DNA from 4 places in the Vibrio metoecus genome. Region 3 is predicted to be linked to each of the others. Evidence: predicted binding sites of a transcription regulator. Region 3 holds the regulator's gene; each other region holds the start of a gene.

Region 1 (4,742 bases), 1.0 Mb from region 3:
AGATCCAAGCCATTAATCGCCACTGCCATATCGCCATCTTGTAAACCTATTGATTCAAACAGTGCCGGATCTTTTCCCGGGCTCACTCGATAACCGAGCACTTTGTCATCCCGCTTTACCTGAGACAGGCGTACATACTGAAAAATTTCCTGCGGATTTCGGGTAATCGCTTCACGAATAGCATCAAGCTTCTCTTCCAACTGGGGGGCTGGCATCGCCGCTTGACCTTGACGTGGGGTCTGCGCGTTAGGCGTAGACGGTACAGCAGGCGCAGAATAGTCCAATCCTTCAAGCATCAAGGTTTCATCACGGCCTGCATTACTTAGAATGACACGATCTGGCATCACCGCTTTTAATTTTACCTGTGTACCTTCGATCACCTCATTGATCCCGTAAGTGGCTTGCACACCACGGTTTGCAATCACCGCTAGGCTTTTTTGCATATCATTGCTAGCGACCACGCCAGATAAAACAAGGCTCAAACGAGTCTTGGGGGCATCAACCACAACGGGCTGCTCAACCACAGGCTCTTTCTGTTCAGTAAACACACCAAACAGGTCACCTTTTTGCAATACGCTAATATCCAGCGGCTGACGATCTGGCTTTAAACCTGATAGGGTTGGGCTCCAACTTGGTGCTTGTGCTGGCTCTCCCAGCATTAACCACACCATTTTGCCCAACGTCCAAGCCGAGGCCACCAGCAGCACGAGCGTCAATCCTTCACTGATTGGCTTTTGCCACCGCGGTGCATTTTGGCTAATCAAACGCGGCCACGTTGCAAGCGGAGGAAGTTGTTTAAATTCCATAAATTTCCACGTTATTCCTTTCTGTACTTTTACGCTTCATATTGCGCAAATTCGCCCGTACAGATGTTTTTCAAGACTTTATGCAGGCATGGCAATATAGCACAAGCCTTATTAAGAGATCCGTCTCAAACGTTAAATTGTCGACTTGCTTGAAAAACTGCCTCGCAAACACCATTGTTAATCAAGAAAATTGGCCAAAACGTAACAAGGTTAGAGAGGAAAAGGGGCAATGAGTTCCAGTGCAGATGACGTAAGGCTGGATAAATGGTTGTGGGCGGCAAGATTTTACAAAACTCGCTCGCTCGCGCGAAATATGGTCGAAGGCGGCAAAGTCCACTATAATGGCCAGCGCACCAAACCCAGTAAATCGGTAGAACTTGGTGCACAGATCACATTACGTCAGGGACATGACGAGAAAACGGTCATTATCGAGAAGATCTCTGACCAACGCCGTGGAGCACCAGAAGCGCAACGGCTCTACCGTGAAACGGCTGAAAGCATCGCTAAGCGTGAACGCAATGCCATGATGCGCCAGCTCAACCCGAGTCCGGATCGACGTCCAGACAAGAAACAGCGCCGAGATCTACTCAAATTTATCCATCAGTAATTAGCCGGACAATTCCTTATGACGACAAGCTCAATGGCGAACAACATGCTACATCGCTATCTTTTTGAAGACCTCTCCGTGCGTGGTGAGTTAGTTCAACTGGACGATACTTATCAGCACATGATTTCCAGTCAGGAATATCCTGCTGCGGTAAAACACCTGATCGGCGAATTGCTGGTTGCCACATCGCTACTCACGGCAACACTGAAGTTTGAAGGCTCTATCACTCTGCAACTGCAAGGTGATGGTCCAGTATCTCTGGTTGTCATTAACGGTGATAACAACCAACAAGTCCGTGGTGTAGCGCGTTGGCAAGGCGATATTGCCGACAATGCTAATCTGCATGACATGCTGGGCAAAGGTCACCTAGTGATCACTATTGAACCTAAACAAGGTGAGCGATATCAAGGGGTAGTAGGTTTGGAAGGCGACACCCTTGCCGATGTACTCGAAGGTTACTTCCTACGTTCAGAGCAGCTCAAAACTCGTTTGTGGATCCGCGTCGGTGAGCATGCAGGTAAAGCCTGTGCGGCTGGCATGTTGCTGCAAATCGTACCCGATGGTAAAGGCTCTGCCGATGATTTCGAACATTTAGAACAATTAACTGACACCATCAAGAACGAAGAGTTATTTGCTCTACCTGCCGAAGAACTGCTGTACCGTCTTTACAACCAAGAGAAAGTTCAGTTGTTCGCACCGCATCCGGTCAGCTTCCGCTGTGGTTGCTCACGTGAGCGCAGTGCAGCGGCGATCATGACTGTTGCACGTGATGAGATTAATGACATCCTTGCCCAAGAGGGTGCAGTGGCTCTACATTGCGATTATTGTGGTGCCACTTACTCATTCGATGCTGCGCAAGTGGCTGAATTGTATGCGCCACAAGGCGGAAATGGTTCCGTACTGCATTAATTCGCTGCGTTTAACAAGCACGTAAAAACCGCCAAAAAGCCAGCTCCCCGCTGGCTTTTTCTCTATAAAATACCAATAAAATCAACGATCAAAATCACAGTACGCCGTACTTAATTTCTGAGAAGTATTAATCTTTGGCCTCTGGCGCAAAGGTTTGCGCGCACGATAAAATAGTAATGCCAATATATGTGACGAGTTACCTAAAACCACAGAAACTCGGTGGGCAATATTTGAACTGCCTCCCTGTTTTCTCCGAGGTCCGTTGCTAGCATGGTGAGCAGATAACAATTACATAAATTATTACAAAATCCCTACAAAATCCTACAAGGAGCACCTATGACCGTTATGGAACATACTAAGGCTGCACAACTCGATCTAGCCCAATATGGGATCACCGGCGTAACTGAAATAGTTCGTAACCCGAGCTATGAACTGTTATTTGCTGAAGAAACCCGTTCTGACCTCGAAGGTTATGAGCGTGGTGTGGTCACCGAATTAGGCGCGGTTGCGGTTGATACTGGCATCTTCACTGGCCGCTCACCAAAAGATAAGTTTATCGTAAAAGACGATACCACCCGCGATACTCTGTGGTGGACATCAGACAAAGCGAAAAACGATAACAAACCGATTAATCAAGAAGTCTGGAATGACCTGAAAGCACAAGTCACCAAACAGCTTTCAGGTAAGCGCGTATTCGTATTGGATGGCTACTGTGGTGCTAACGCCGATACTCGCCTGAGTGTTCGCTTCATTACGGAAGTGGCATGGCAAGCGCACTTCGTGAAAAACATGTTTATCCGCCCAAGCGAAGATGAACTAACGAACTTCAAGCCAGACTTCGTAGTGATGAACGGCGCGAAATGTACCAATGCGAACTGGAAAGAGCACGGTCTGAACTCAGAAAACTTCACTGTGTTTAACCTGACTGAGCGCATGCAGCTCATCGGCGGTACTTGGTACGGCGGTGAGATGAAAAAAGGCATGTTCGCGATGATGAACTACTTCCTGCCGCTGCAAGGTATTGCCTCAATGCACTGCTCTGCCAACATGGGCAAAGCGGGCGATGTCGCGATCTTCTTCGGTCTATCAGGTACCGGTAAAACTACTCTGTCGACCGATCCTAAACGTGCCTTGATCGGTGACGATGAGCACGGCTGGGATGATGATGGCGTGTTTAACTTTGAAGGTGGCTGCTACGCAAAAACCATCAAACTGTCTAAAGAAGCAGAACCGGATATTTACAACGCAATCCGCCGTGATGCTTTGCTAGAAAACGTGACCGTACGCAGCGATGGCTCAATCGATTTTGATGATGGTTCTAAAACAGAAAACACTCGTGTTTCTTACCCTATCTATCACATCGACAACATCGTAAAACCAGTATCTAAAGGCGGTCATGCGACAAAAGTGATCTTCCTGTCAGCGGATGCTTTTGGTGTATTGCCTCCAGTATCCAAACTGACTCCAGAGCAAACCAAATACCACTTCTTGTCTGGCTTCACAGCGAAACTGGCGGGTACTGAACGCGGTATTACTGAACCTACTCCAACCTTCTCAGCCTGTTTTGGCGCAGCGTTCCTCACTCTGCACCCAACCAAGTATGCGGAAGTGTTGGTGAAACGTATGGAAGCGGCGGGCGCGGAAGCGTATCTGGTCAACACTGGCTGGAATGGCAGCGGCAAACGTATCTCGATTAAAGATACGCGCGGCATCATTGATGCGATTTTGGATGGTTCCATCGAGAAAGCGGAAACCAAGCATATCCCGATCTTCAATCTGCAAGTGCCAACTGCATTGCCAGGTGTCGATCCGATGATCCTTGACCCACGTGATACTTATGTCGACCCACTACAATGGGAAAGCAAAGCCAAAGACTTGGCAACCCGCTTTATCAACAACTTCGACAAGTACACCGATAACGCCGAAGGTAAAGCCTTAGTGGCAGCCGGTCCTAAGCTTGATTAATGCCAAATTGGCGTAAAAGTGATAACTGAGTAGCAAGCCCCTCTTTCGAGGGGCTTTTTTTGTTGCTGTCTCTCGTGCTTTACTCCAAGCTTGGGTGTGGATTGATGAGTATCATTGAATGATGGCAACGCAGAGATTATGAGAAAACTACTGGCCATGGGCGTAGCGGGTATCGCACTGCTACTGATTTTCGTATTAGCGGGATTTGGCATTATGCACACCCGCTATTTCACGCCTTCTGCGCAATGGATAGTGCAGCAGTTGTGGCCGGAAACGCTGCGCTTTGCCAAGATAGAATACCTGTACCCATTTAAGCTGCGCTTAAGTGATGTACAGATAGCCTCGGAGCCCGTCATTGAATTACAACAAATGGATTTGTGGGTGAACCCTTATGGATTACTTGAGAAAAAGCTCGAAATCGACAGTGTTTTGATTGATGGTGCGAACCTCGCCCA
Region 2 (4,742 bases), 560 kb from region 3:
ACAAAACACATATCATTTTAAAAATGTAGGCGTGGTGTTACTACTTTGGTTTTTATATAGCCTTTGAAACCGATTGCCTAACATAAAAGACTATTTTCTTATATCGTATTGCTATATGCACAAGCATGGTCAATAGTGGTTTCACTGTGTTGCCAATCATGTCGGGGGACAGAATGGAAAAAGTAAGGATTAGCGCAGTGTTCGACTACACCACATTTTTAGGCGTATCCTGCACTAAAAAATGGACTTTTGTTGAGGCTGTTGGCTCATTTGCACCGATTTTCGGTATTGCATGGTTGGATGTCATCAAGGAAGAGCAGAGTCCACAAGATCGGCTGTGGGATGTCGCTTTAAAGCGACTCTCCACTCGGCGCAGTGATGAGTCCAACTTAATTACCCTAGTGAAACTGGCGAAACAAGAAGGGATTGAAGAGCTGACTCTGGTGATGCCCTATGCACTTGATGAACAACAACTTACCGCGATTCAAAGCAAGAGTGCTGCGCAGATTGAATCGACAAATCAAGACGAGTTTCTTATTAAGTTGTGATGTTTTGAAAAAAGGCTTAAATCTCAATCGACAATATAAAACAAAGGGGCGTTATCGCCCCTTTGTTCACTTCTATTATTCACTACATCGTTGCATGGTTTTAGCGTTCTATTAGCCCGTATTCTTGGTCTAAAATATCGATGATCTCTTGTTTTGGCTGATTGCTAAGATGAATGGGTTGTCCGGTGATTTTTTCTGCAATGCCTAAATAGGTGCGTGAAATATCAAGTAATGCTTCTAATGGTAAAGCGTTATCACGCGCGAGTGCTTCACGCTCTGGCATACGCTCTTTATTAAGCAGAATATCGGGGTCAGGAAAGTAATTGAGTAAAAATTGGCGGAAGCCCTCTTTTGAGTTTTCAACAATCTTTCCTTGTTGATACTGTTCCGCATCCCAAATACGTGATGAATCAGGAGTACCGACTTCATCCATATAGATCAGTTTTTGTTGTCCTTGCTGATCAGTCACATAGCCAAACTCAAATTTGGTATCGACAAAAATTTGCCCCACACTTTTTAAGGCTTCACTGATCACGGCAAAACCTTGTTTGAGCAGTGTCTCGTAATGGTCAATATCTTGTGGCTGGTTGAAATTAAATGCCGCGTAGTTGGCTTCAATATCTTGGCGCGAGATGTTGACATCATCCGCCTCTGGCACACTGGGAATACCACGCAAAATACCTTTGGTGGAGGGGGTCATCAGCAGTTCTGGGAGTTGGCTATCTTTCTCTAAACCCTCAGGTAAAGTGATACCACAAAACTCTCGCTCACCCTTTGAATAAGCGCGCCACATAGAGCCCGTGATGTATTGACGACAAATCGCTTCAATTTTGATTGGGCGAGCTTTTTGTACAATCCAGACGAAAGGGTGAGGAATATCTAAAATGTGGCTATCCGCTAAACCCTGTTGTTGGAACAGCTTGAACCAGTGATTAGAGATCGCATTCAATGCTGCACCTTTACCGGGTACACCTCGGACATCGCCTTCAGCATGCCAAATACAGTCAAATGCTGAAATTCGGTCACTGATCACCATAATGGCCAATGGCGCATCTTCGGCGACGGGATAACCTTTTTCTTTGATGAGGCGTCGGCTATCTTGCTCTGTCAACCAATACACGGAACGAACTTTGCCGCTATGCACAGGTTGATGAGTACGAATGGGGAGGTCGTCATTGACGGCAAGGACTTGATCTGCAAGGCTCATTGAGACATTCCTATCTGAATTCAAACTTCACTTTGCGATTTTCCTCTATAGAAAATCGCGGGTTGAGCGCATGATACCAGAACTAATTTCTGCCGCCAGACAAAAAGCAAACGTTTGCTTAAATTTATTCTCCGTTCACTCTCAGGTGATTAGTGTAAAGAGTAAGGTGCTTGTTTGATGAAAAACAGTTCGCAATGATGCTGCTGAGCATACTGTTTTAGCTGTTGTTGAGTCATCAGATCAATCGCACTGCTGGCCACAATCGCACTGGCTGTTCGGCAAGCGATGGCTTTGGCAATGATCTCTGCTTCTGAATAAACCTTGGATGGCTTGATATGGATTACCTTGCCACTATCGATCTGGTGTGCATGGAGTAATTGAATATTTGGGCGTTGGCATTGAGCTGTATAGAGAATCCATTGTGCGCGCTCAGATAAACAGGCGAGACGTTGCATTACGTGAGCGTCACCAGTTAATTCGTTCGCTGGACGTAGTGTGGTTCGTGTATGTGATGGGTATAGCCCCAAATGTTTGAATTCAGTGTGTAACATAATACTGTTTCTCCATACATGCTGTATGTAAATACAGTATTATTGATTGGCTGTTTTTGCAACCTATTTTTGGATAAAAAAAGTACAGACAAGTGGATTCTTATCTGGCTTTTTAAGTTAAATTATTATTTTTCAATTGGTTGGATTCTGTGCTGCGAGTAGTGATAATTTTGATGGATGGTGTGTTTTGTGAGCGGTGGCACGTAAAGCAAGTGGAGTGTGAATGGGGCTTAGATGGCTATAAATAGAAAAAGCGCCTTAAGGCGCTTGTCCAATCGAAGAGGATGCTATCTATCGAGCTGCTTGTTGTTTTTCTCGGAATGCCATCTCAGCTAGATTAAATTGCCGCACATCCATACGGGCAAATTCATTGCAGTTTTCACATGAATGATGGGCTTTACCATCCACATATTCATGTTTTGTCAGTAGTTTTGGCTGTTTACACCAATCACAGATGCCTTCTACGCTAAACATTGTCTTTTCTCCCACCCAAATCAGGCGTAAATTTCGCGCGGATTATTGCACGAGTGAATAAGAAAAGTTAACTATTTGTAATTGTGGTTGAGAGGGAGATCGATTGCGCAAACACTGATTTTGCAATTGTTAAACAAGAATTCTCAATGCCTATGCTTGTTTTTGTAACGATTTATTAACTGAATCAATCACGATTTTGACCGCCGAATTGAGTCGTTTCATTTCCTCATCACTCCCGTGTAGATCGGGATGATAGATTTTCGATAGCTGCTTATAACGTAATTTGATGGCTTTTACGTCGGGTGTTTGCGTTGGATGAAATCCCATGACGGCATAGGCGATAGCCACTTTTTGCCCGCTGAGGTCATTGGCTTGGTTTTGTTGCAGCCGTTTGCATTCTTGAAATAGCTGATCAAGCTGTTGTTTCTGTCTCTTAATAATGAACTGTTGCTCTTTGATCTTTGTTTCTGGATCGATGGTGGTGGATGCTATTACTGAGTTGCGAGGTTTCCGCCATATCATGCGAACGGTAATGATCGCGAGCAGAAGCCCCACGGCCGTGAGTAACGGTAATAACCAATCGCTGGTAATCGCTTGGTTGGTTGTTGGTATGGGTTGTGTGGGTGGAGCACTGAGGTCCTGATCAATCACTTTATCTAAGGATTCGATGCTGCTGAGCTGTTTTTCACGCTGTTGATTGAATTTTTGCTCTAGTAAACGTGAATACCCTTGCTCGGATTCGCTGTCTTGATTCGAATTTACGCGATACCAGAGTTCGGCCAAATCCAGTGCGGGAATGGGCGAGGAGTGCTGTTCATACCACTTAGCCAAAGTCGCTGTAGCGCGAACGTTGCCACTAAGGGCGAGTTTGGTCAGCCAATATTGAGTCTGCTGAGCATCTTTGTTTACCCCTTGTCCAGTCATATAAGCGCTGGCAACTTGAGCCATAGCTGCGGGATAGTTTTGCTCTGCCGCTTGCAAAAACCAGTAAAATGCGTCGTTGAGATTTTGTGGTGTCGAACTCCCTGCTTGGTACGCCATTGCAAGTTGATACTGGGCTTGCGGATCATTCTGTTTGGCGAGCTTCGTCAGCTCGGTCAGCTCATCGGCGGCCGCGAGTGGAAATGAAAACGGCAAAAACAGCCATAAACAACGCAAACGCATGGTTGTACTTTCCCTAAAGATGAAAAAAGCCCAGTAGGCACCGGGCTATCATTTTTCAACTTGAATCAATAGCAGTATGGGCTGCAGCTTCAAGTCGTTTAGCTCTTTACACTATTTTAGTGGCAGAATTTGAATTTCAACACGACGGTTACAAGCGCGTCCTTCTGCGGTGCTATTTGAGCATAGAGGGAAACGCTCACCATTACCACGAGCAATTGCTCGACCCGCAGCGACTCCCTGTGCAAGCAAGAATGCGCGTACCGATTCTGCCCGCTTTTCGGAAAGGACTTGGTTAGTGTTATCACTGCCTGTGCTGTCAGTATGGCCTTCTATCACCAGACTCGTATCAGGATATTCCACTAGAATACGAGCCACGCCACGTAAGGTTTTATGGATATAGCTATCAAGTTGATATGAGCTACTAGTAAAACCAATGCCATTTTCCATACGCAGTAACAGTTGATTCTCACCGACACGTACCACTTGAACCCCAGAATCGAGCAGTGCTTTACGCAGTTCCACTTCTTGTTGGTCAAAATAATAACCAATCCCGCCACCCACTGCCGCACCACCAGCCGCACCAATTAATGCATGTTTACGGCGCTCTTTGGCATCGTCACCTGTCGCTAAACCAACGGCTGCACCGGCTAGGGCGCCTAATAATGCACCTTTAGTGGTGGCGTTGGTTTCTGTTTCTCCGGTTGTCGCATTTTGGCGTTGGGTCGCTTGGCACCCAGACAACGCCATCACCGCGGCTAACAACAAAGTTGCTTTATTCAACACATTCTCTCCGTTTAT
Region 3 (4,742 bases):
CGATGACTGATCATGTTCAAAATACGCTCACGACTCAGCACTTGATTAGGATAAGAGGAAAGTGCAACTAACAACTCGTATTCTGCTTTGGTGAGTTTCACCGGCTCACCATTTCGGCTCAAAGCACGACGCTGTATATCGAATGTCCACTCACCAAAGTAAACCAACGTATCGTCTGCCTTCTCGCTGTATTTATCGCGGCGAGCCAACGAAATACGCCACAACAAGTTTTTCACTCGAACTTGTAGCTCACGCAAATCGACGGGTTTAGTCACATAATCGTCGGCGCCCATTTCAAGGCCAACAATTTTATCGATACTGTCTGTGCGTCCTGTCACTAAAATAATGCCAATCTCCGACTGGCCACGCAGTTCTCGCGTCAATAACAGTCCATCTTCACCAGGCAAATTAATATCCAGCAAGACTAAATCGATGTCATTGAGCTCAAGTGCTTCTCTCATTTGTGCGCCACTTTCCGCTTCTGTTACTTGGTAACCTTCATTTTGAAAGTAACCGCTTAACTTACTACGGGTGACGAGGTCATCTTCAACCACAAGTACGTGATAACTCATAGTGCACCATTTTAAATAACGGGATTTATCGCTCACTCATTCTATTCATATTTGTTAATAACTCGAGAAATATCGTGAGAAAACTCACCTTTCCTTGATACAACGCAAGCTTTATTTAACAGATTAACAACGTATTCTTTTCTTTTCACAAACTGTCATATTTTGCATGATTGCTGTTCATTTTTATGGTTTAGACTACGCGTCAATCGATTGGGAGAGCAAACATGATCCAAGAACTGAATATCCTCAATGAAAAACGCGCAGAAATTTATTGGTGGCTTTCGAGTCTCTTTTTTAAAGAACTGACTGAACAAGATATCGCCCATTATCACTCAGTTGAAATCCGTACTTTCTTAACCGCACTTGCCGATGAGGAAAGCTTAGCGATGGAAGTGAAAAGTTTGATCGATGCACTCAATCGCTTGCAAGATCGCCAAGATGCACAGTTGGAACTTGCCGCTGATTTTTGCGATCTATTTTTAAAGTCCGATCGTGACTCAGCGTTACCCTATGCATCTGTCTACACAGACAAAGGATTACTCAATGGCAAGCCCGCACAACTCATGCGTGAATTACTCAGCCACTATAACGTGAATGTGGATCCGAACCTTAATGAGCCCGCCGATCATCTCGCGATTCAACTCGACTTTCTTGCGCATCTTGTTATCAGCAATACCCCGAATAAAGAAGGCTCCGAGGTTAACTCAGCTCTCAAGACACAATCTGATTTCATTACTCAACACTTATTGAGTTGGTTACCCCTTTTTGTTGAACGTTGTACTCAGTTTGATGCGTTTGGTTTTTACGCGGCGGCAGCTCGGTTAACGTTGGCATTTTTACAGCAAGATCAACGTTACATCGATGAACTAGGTCAGCGCATTCAATAACAACACGTCTATTTTTATGCCCCTAACTTTACCATTGCAAAAAGCCAGGGGCATAAACAAATCAATTGTGAAAGAACTTAAAGTTTGATGAATGAATTTCGTTGCGGCGGATACATTTGCAGTCTAAAATCCACCCGCAAACGATAAAAACGAATAAAAATGTAAACCGCTGTTTCTTGGCGGTTTTTGTATTTTTATTACTTTAGGCATGATGATTGAAGCGCTTTACGTACGGTATATGTAGTTCCTCGCCGCACAGAGTGTGAAGATTCGCTCAGTCTCGCCTTACTTCTGCTGATTTAATTAACCAATAACATTCGCTGGCATCAGCAGTCATCGACAGGAACACTCTATGGCTACGATTAAAGATGTGGCGCGCCTTGCAGGCGTGTCTACCACCACCGTTTCTCACGTTATCAATAAAACTCGCTTTGTGGCAGAAACCACCCAAGAGAAAGTGATGGAAGCGGTTAAGCAACTCAACTATGCACCGAGTGCGGTCGCACGTAGTTTGAAGTGCAACACTACACGCACCATTGGCATGCTAGTGACTCAATCAACAAACCTGTTTTTCTCGGAAGTGATCGATGGTGTGGAAAGCTACTGTTACCGTCAAGGTTATACTTTGATTCTGTGTAACACGGGCGGCATCTATGAAAAGCAGCGTGATTATATTCGCATGCTGGCCGAAAAACGTGTGGATGGCATTTTAGTCATGTGCTCTGACCTGACTCAAGAGCTGCAGGAAATGCTCGACGCTCACAAAGACATTCCAAAAGTAATCATGGATTGGGGCCCAGAAACGTCGCACGCTGATAAAATCATCGATAACTCAGAGGAAGGTGGCTATCTCGCGACCAAATATCTGACGGATCGTGGACATACCGATATTGCCTGTTTAAGTGGTCATTTTGTCAAAGCCGCTTGCCAAGAGCGTATTCAAGGTTTCCGCCGAGCGATGGCTGAAGCGCACTTACCCGTGAATGAAGATTGGATTCTAGAAGGTAATTTTGAGTGTGATACCGCAGTCCTTGCCGCCGACAAAATCATTGCTATGGATAAGCGCCCAACTGCCGTATTCTGCTTCAACGACACCATGGCATTAGGTCTAATGAGCCGTTTGCAACAAAAAGGGATTCGTGTTCCTGAAGAAATATCCGTGATTGGTTACGATAATATCGAACTGGCCGAATACTTCTCTCCACCACTGACCACAGTGCACCAACCTAAGCGTCGTGTGGGTAAAAATGCGTTCGAAATTCTGTTAGAGCGTATTAAAGATAAAGAACACGAGCGCCGAATTTTCGAGATGCATCCTGAGATCGTCGAACGCGACACTGTGAAAGACTTGACAAAATCCTAACTTTCTTGACAATTCACAGAGCCTATATTTGAAAGCTTGTCACATAAATATGACAAAACTAATGTAGAGCGAGTATTATTAACATGGCTCATTCTCACAATTGAAATATCAGTATGTGAGAATGACCCAAGTTTGGTTATTTTTTATCAGGAAAAATGTCACGCACAGGGCAAACCATTTGAAAGAATGGGACGCAAAGCCTCCGGCCTAAACCAGAACATAGGTAGGTAGCGGGGTTACCGATGGCAAAAATGCATACACTATGTTGACTCATCATTGACACGGCAGTTGCATGCTTTTGCTAATTTTCTCGGACCTGATTTGGTGGCGTATGTAACAATACTCCGAGACTAACAGCATGGATAAACCAGTATTAAAAGATTCAATGCGGCTCTTTGAGCAGCTAGGACGTGTGAAATCTCGTTCAATGTTTGGTGGCTTTGGTATTTTCGTCGACGAAACTATGTTTGCGCTTGTGGTTAACGATACTCTGCACATCCGTGCAGACGATGCCACAATCGAAAAGTTCAAGCAGCAAGGTTATGAACCTTATGTTTACAAAAAGCGTGGTTTCCCCGTCGTCACTAAGTACTACGCTCTACCTGATGATTGTTGGAGTAATCCAACCTCTATCCTAAGTGAAGCTCGTATTGCGCTTGAGGTCGCTAAGACCGAACGTGAAACACAAGCACAAGCGAAGCCTGACCGTTTGAAAGATCTTCCCAACTTGCGTTTAGCAACGGAAAGAATGCTCAAAAAAGCCGGTATCGAAAGCGTTGAGTCTCTACACTCTTTCGGTTCTGTTGAAGCGTATAAAGCCATTCAACGTACCCATTCGGCAGAGGTTAGTCTTGAGCTGTTATGGGCTTTAGAGGGGGCAATCGAAGGTAAACATTGGTCAGTGATCCCACAAAATCGTCGTGACGAACTACTAAGACACCTTTGATTTCTCGTTTTGAGTTTGTCTTTCCTCGCCAAGTTTGTATGAATACTTTGAGTAAAATCTGATAACGCGTCCACACGGGCGCGTTATTTTTTTGAAAGAAATACGGCGCTTCCCCTGTCTTCTACTTCATAGCCCTAGTTCATACCAATCGGGCGAATTTATTTTGAGTCGATATACTTATACCCAAGTCCTGATGCATTGCCTTCATTACCAATGGGATAAGATATTCCACTTATGGCTATCAAAAGCCTCAATATCAAAGTGCTGACTAGGTACCACTCATGAACAAAAAGCTCATTATTGCCCTTATTTTGATCGCGATAACGGCGATCTTGGTGACACAATTTAGCCATTATCTGACGTTAGATGTGGCCAAAGCCAAGCAAGCCGAATTGGCAAACTACATTGATGCACATCTTGTACAAGCTGCGCTTATCTATTTTGTGTTGTATGTCCTGTTGACTGCCTTTTCGGTCCCAGGCGCCACTGTTGTCACCCTATTGGGTGCAGCACTGTTTGGGTTTTGGCTCAGCCTTCTGCTAGCCTCATTTGCGAGTACGATTGGGGCAACTCTTGCTTTCCTCAGCAGCCGCTTTTTATTGCGCGACTGGGTTCAAGCTCAATTTGCCGATAAGCTGTTAACCATTAACCAAGGTGTCGAACGGGATGGAGCCTTTTATTTGCTCTCGCTACGCTTAATTCCCATTTTCCCCTTCTTTTTGATTAACTTGGTCATGGGTCTCACGCCTATTTCCATTTGGCGTTACTATTGGGTCAGCCAATTAGGGATGTTGCCTGGCACAGCAGTTTATCTCAATGCCGGCACTCAACTAGCCGAAATCTCTAGCTTGAGCCAGATCGTTTCTGCACCAGTGCTCGCCTCTTTTGTGTTGTTGGGTGTATTTCCTGTTGTGGTGAAATGGTTCATGAATAAACTTCAACGGCGCCCTGTTTCATCACCGATGAAATGAGCT
Region 4 (4,742 bases), on a different replicon from region 3:
TCACTTGCAGGGTTAGGTATTGCTCAACTGCCGACTTTTCTGGTCAGCAAAGATCTGGCTGGTGGAGCACTCCAATCGGTAATGACACACTATTCTCTGCCAGTCCATGCGGTCTATGCCGTTTTTCCTGAACGTAAACACCTACCTTATAAGGTTCGAGCTTTCATCGATTTCTTGCAGCAAAAGCTAGGAAATAATCAGCCTTATTGGGATAGCTAAATGTGAGCACAAGGTCAAAAGGCCAAATTCGAATGAGGAATAGACAGATTCGGTGACTTAGCGCAAAAAGTAGCCCGACATTTCTTTTTATAAAGAGCCGTGAAGCGATACATTGAACGGCAGAAGGAGTGGTTATGAAGCGTTTTTTCCCGTCAGCAGTGATGTTGATCCCGTTTGTGGTCAAACATTACCCCGAGCAGGAAGAGTATTCAGCGGCAGAAGATGGCACGGAGCATGACACTCCTTCCTCGATGGCTCAAGACCATCTCACCGACACGTCTAAGGCGCATAAGCAATCTATGGAGGATTAATGTCATGAAGAAAGTCGCGGTTATTCTCAGTGGCTGTGGAGTATTCGATGGAGCAGAGATCCACGAATCGGTGCTTGCGCTGCATGCCATCGAGAAACAAGGAGCCAGTTGGCACTGCTTTGCGCCGAATGTGCAGCAGATGCATGTCATTAACCACCTCACGGGTGAAGAGATGCCAGAAACACGCAATGTGTTGGTGGAATCTGCCCGCATTGCGCGCGGAAAAATCCAAGATGTAGCCACACTCAATGTGAATGAATTTGATGCACTTTTGCTCCCAGGCGGGTTTGGAGCCGCGAAAAATCTCACCGACTTTGCGGTGAAAGGCGCACAGTGCAGTATCAACCCGGATGTAGCTGCCGCTTGTCTTGCTTTTGCGGATGCGCAAAAACCTGCGGGTTATATCTGTATTGCCCCAACCATCATACCGATGATTTATGGCGAAGCCGCTCAAGGCACGATTGGCAATGATCACGGCACCGCAGCCGCATTTAACCAATTAGGTGGCCAGCACGTGGATTGCCCAGTGGAAGGCATCGTATTTGATGAAAGACATAAAGTGCTTTCCACCCCCGCCTACATGTTGGCAGAGAATATTTCCCAAGCCGCTTCCGGTATTGAAAAATTGGTTGAGCGACTACTGCAGCTAGCTTAGCGTTTTGCCAACTCAATCGACAACAATGCCCACTTTAGGTGGGCATTATTGGTTTATCCCATCTAATCCACATATCCCAAGTTGTTTCTATGCTTTTAAGCTGCAGCGGTATTGGCTGTAATTCAAGGTCGTTTGGGTACAGCGATTTGTCCAATAAATGAAACGTCCGCATCAATAATGCTAGGTATATAAAATTTCTGGATGACGAGATTGCGAACAACCAAACAGAGCTATACCCTTGGTAACGTAATCGGTAGCAGAAAAACGTTGGCTTCTCCTGATACCGCAGTCACCTTCAATTCAACAATTTATTTATTCAGTTTGGAGAAAACCCAATGAGCTTACTTAAAGAGTTCAAGGCTTTTGCATCTCGTGGCAATGTAATCGACATGGCAGTCGGTATCATCATTGGTGCGGCGTTTGGCAAAATAGTGTCGTCTTTTGTCGCCGATATCATTATGCCGCCAATCGGTATTATTTTAGGCGGTGTGAATTTTAGCGATCTGAGTTTCGTGTTACTTGCCGCGCAAGGTGATGCCCCTGCTGTAGTGATTGCCTACGGCAAATTTATCCAAACCGTGGTCGATTTTACGATTATCGCGTTCGCCATTTTCATGGGTTTAAAAGCGATCAATAGCTTGAAGCGTAAGGAAGAAGAAGCGCCTAAAGCCCCACCTGCGCCAACCAAAGATCAAGAACTGCTTTCTGAAATTCGTGATTTGTTAAAAGCACAGCAAGATAAATAACTCTGGATGATTCCCCCTTCTAAGGCGCTCACTTGAGCGCCTTTTTCCATTTTAATGCATCGAATGAGAGTAAAAATCTCGTGCTTCAATTGATCAAAATCAGCAATCCGCTAAAATCCCAATCGCTCGCAGAATTCACTCCATAAGAATCTTTACAAGCCACAATTTATCGCTATGATTTGCGCGCAAACGTTTTCCTCACCATTTTTACCGCTCTAGATGAGGGTTTTATGCTGCCAGATATTGAAATTTGCCGCGCTACATCATTAGCGCCTATCGATGCCATTGCTCAGAAAGCAGGATTACACGCTGACGAGTATGAAAGTCACGGCCTGCATAAAGCAAAAGTGTCACTGCATTGTCTAGAGCGATTGGCCAACAAGCCCAAAGGTAAATTCATTCTGGTCACTGCGATTACCCCAACACCATTGGGTGAAGGTAAAACCGTTACCACGATTGGTTTAGCACAAGGGTTGGCCAAACTTAATCACTCGGTCATGGCGTGCATTCGTCAGCCTTCGATGGGGCCGATTTTTGGGGTAAAAGGTGGCGCTGCGGGCGGCGGGTATTCACAAGTTGCACCGATGGAAGAGCTCAATCTGCATTTAACCGGTGATATTCATGCCGTCACTGCGGCGCACAACCTTGCTGCAGCTGCGATTGATGCGCGAATTTATCACGAGCAGCGCCTCGGATATGACGATTTTGAGCGTCGCACAGGCATGCCAGCGCTGCGCATTGACCCCAAACAGGTCATATGGAAACGCGTGATGGATCATAACGATCGCGCGCTGCGCATGGTGACGGTCGGCCGCAATGAGCCCGGAAAAAATATTAATGGTTATGAGCGCGAAGATGGTTTCGATATCTCTGCCGCCTCCGAATTGATGGCGATTCTAGCTCTCGCCTCGGATCTACGCGATTTGCGTCGCCGTATCGGTAATGTGGTGTTGGCTTATGATTTGGACGGTAATCCGGTCACCACCGAAGATCTGAAAGTGGCTGGCGCAATGGCAGTCAGCATGAAGGAAGCCATTGAACCGACCTTGATGCAGACTTTAGAAGGCGTTCCAACACTGATCCACGCCGGCCCGTTTGCCAACATCGCTCACGGTAACTCCTCGATCATTGCCGATGACATTGCTACCCGTTTGGCAGACTACACAGTGACCGAAGGCGGTTTTGGCTCCGATATGGGGTTTGAGAAAGCGTGCAACATCAAAGCCAAAGCCTCTGGTAAAACCCCAGATTGTGCGGTGATTGTCGCCACCTTACGCGGTTTAAAAGCCAATTCAGGCCTGTATGATTTACGCCCCGGCCAAGCGGTACCGGATGCCCTATTCGCGCCAGACAGCGCCGCTTTGCAAGCCGGTTTTGCAAACTTGAAATGGCATATTGATAACGTTAACCAGTATGGTGTGCCTGCCGTGGTAGCGATTAACCGCTTCCCACAAGATTGTGCCGAAGAACTGGAACAACTGGTTAAGCTGATTGAAGCCCTACCCAACCGTGTATCCGTAGCCATTTCAGAAGGCTTTGCCAAAGGTGGTGAAGGTACCCAACTCCTTGCCGAAAAAGTGGTTCAGCAGTGTCAACATCCAGCGAAATTCACTCCGCTCTATCATTCAAGCATGCTATTGGATGAAAAACTCAAAGCGGTCGCGGTAAAAGGTTATGGCGCTGCCGAGATTGCACTGAGTGATAAAGCCGCGCAGCAATTAGCCAAACTGCAAGCCCAAGGCTTTGATCATCTTGCGGTTTGCTTGGCAAAAACACCGCTGTCGATTTCTACCGATCCCGCAATCAAAGGCGCGCCACGTGATTTTATCGTACCGATCCGCGAACTGCGTTTATGTGCAGGCGCCGAATTTGTCTACGCCCTGTGTGGCAGTGTGATGACCATGCCCGGTTTACCGGAAAAACCTTCATTTATGGCGCTCGATATCGATCAGCACGGCAACATCGTCGGCTTAAGTTAATTCTTTTCCAACTTACTCCCGTGCTTCTCTTAGTAGCAGCACGGTGATTCTTTCCTAAAAACGTTTCCTCTAATAAAAAGTTATCTCTGACAAAAAGTTATCTCCAAGGCTGAAATTTCTGATCCGGTTTGCCGTTCTTTTTCTATAACTTTGTAAAGAACCAAAAGGAAATGCTCATGAAACGACTCTTTACTTGGGGAGCGCCACTGTTCGCCTTGCTGGCACTCACCCTTTCTCTGTTTAGCCAAGCGGACACCAAACCCAGTACCATCGCCTCAGCTTCAGCCAATTACCAGCAAGCGACATTGGCTGGTGGCTGCTTCTGGTGTACAGAATCGGATATGGAGAAACTTCCCGGTGTCGTGGATGTGATTTCAGGTTATGCCGGTGGAGATGTCGATAACCCGACTTATAAGCAAGTCTCATCGGGTAAAACGGGACACATCGAGGTCATTCAAGTGACGTTTGACCCGAAGATCGTCACTTATGAACAAGTGCTGGATAACTTCTTCCGACACATCGACCCAACCGATGATCAAGGCTCGTTTGTGGATAGAGGTGAACAATATCGCCCGGCGATTTTCTATCACAACGCCGAGCAACTTGAAGTGGCTAAACGTTTTATGATGGAGATTGATCAACTCGGCATATTCAAAAAGCCACTCAAAACCGAGTTGATTGAGTTTAAAAAGTTCTGGCCAGCAGAAGACTACCATCAGGACTACTACAAGAAGAATAAAGTCCGTTACAACTACTATCGCTACGCATCAGGACGCGATCAGTATTTGGATGAGATTTTCGGCGTTGACCGAAACACGCATCCGAAAACCCT

What was found. Region 3 encodes PurR, which represses purine synthesis genes. Its sites were predicted from a motif close to TNANGNAAACGTTTNCNTNA; they were not measured.
Region 1: a site for PurR is predicted at 2,465-2,484, ahead of pckA (phosphoenolpyruvate carboxykinase (ATP)). Genes of this name have one in related genera too.
Region 2: a site for PurR is predicted at 1,858-1,877, ahead of EPB59_RS07050 (phosphoribosylaminoimidazolesuccinocarboxamide synthase). Genes of this name have one in related genera too.
Region 4: a site for PurR is predicted at 2,113-2,132, ahead of EPB59_RS14440 (formate--tetrahydrofolate ligase). Genes of this name have one in related genera too.

What each region holds. Positions count from the first base shown of each region.
Region 1 is NZ_CP035686.1:2,882,119-2,886,860, reverse strand. It holds gene gspC (type II secretion system protein GspC) at 1-806, opposite strand, end outside; gene hslR (ribosome-associated heat shock protein Hsp15) at 1,036-1,413, shown strand; gene hslO (Hsp33 family molecular chaperone HslO) at 1,447-2,322, shown strand; gene pckA (phosphoenolpyruvate carboxykinase (ATP)) at 2,659-4,287, shown strand; gene EPB59_RS13185 (AsmA family protein) at 4,426-4,742, shown strand, end outside.
Region 2 is NZ_CP035686.1:1,561,005-1,565,746, reverse strand. It holds gene EPB59_RS07055 (transporter) at 198-548, shown strand; gene EPB59_RS07050 (phosphoribosylaminoimidazolesuccinocarboxamide synthase) at 649-1,755, opposite strand; gene EPB59_RS07045 (helicase) at 1,905-2,306, opposite strand; gene EPB59_RS07040 (hypothetical protein) at 2,598-2,780, opposite strand; gene EPB59_RS07035 (J domain-containing protein) at 2,931-3,944, opposite strand; gene EPB59_RS07030 (OmpA family protein) at 4,056-4,724, opposite strand.
Region 3 is NZ_CP035686.1:1,004,359-1,009,100, reverse strand. It holds gene torR (two-component system response regulator TorR) at 1-572, opposite strand, end outside; gene torD (molecular chaperone TorD) at 797-1,459, shown strand; gene purR (HTH-type transcriptional repressor PurR) at 1,812-2,822, shown strand; cyclic di-GMP riboswitch class I at 2,981-3,066, shown strand; gene EPB59_RS04685 (TfoX/Sxy family DNA transformation protein) at 3,181-3,768, shown strand; gene EPB59_RS04680 (TVP38/TMEM64 family protein) at 4,050-4,739, shown strand.
Region 4 is NZ_CP035687.1:191,016-195,757, forward strand. It holds gene EPB59_RS14420 (LysR family transcriptional regulator) at 1-219, shown strand, start outside; gene EPB59_RS14425 (hypothetical protein) at 354-530, shown strand; gene elbB (isoprenoid biosynthesis glyoxalase ElbB) at 535-1,185, shown strand; gene mscL (large-conductance mechanosensitive channel protein MscL) at 1,521-1,931, shown strand; gene EPB59_RS14440 (formate--tetrahydrofolate ligase) at 2,162-3,910, shown strand; gene msrB (peptide-methionine (R)-S-oxide reductase MsrB) at 4,087-4,742, shown strand, end outside.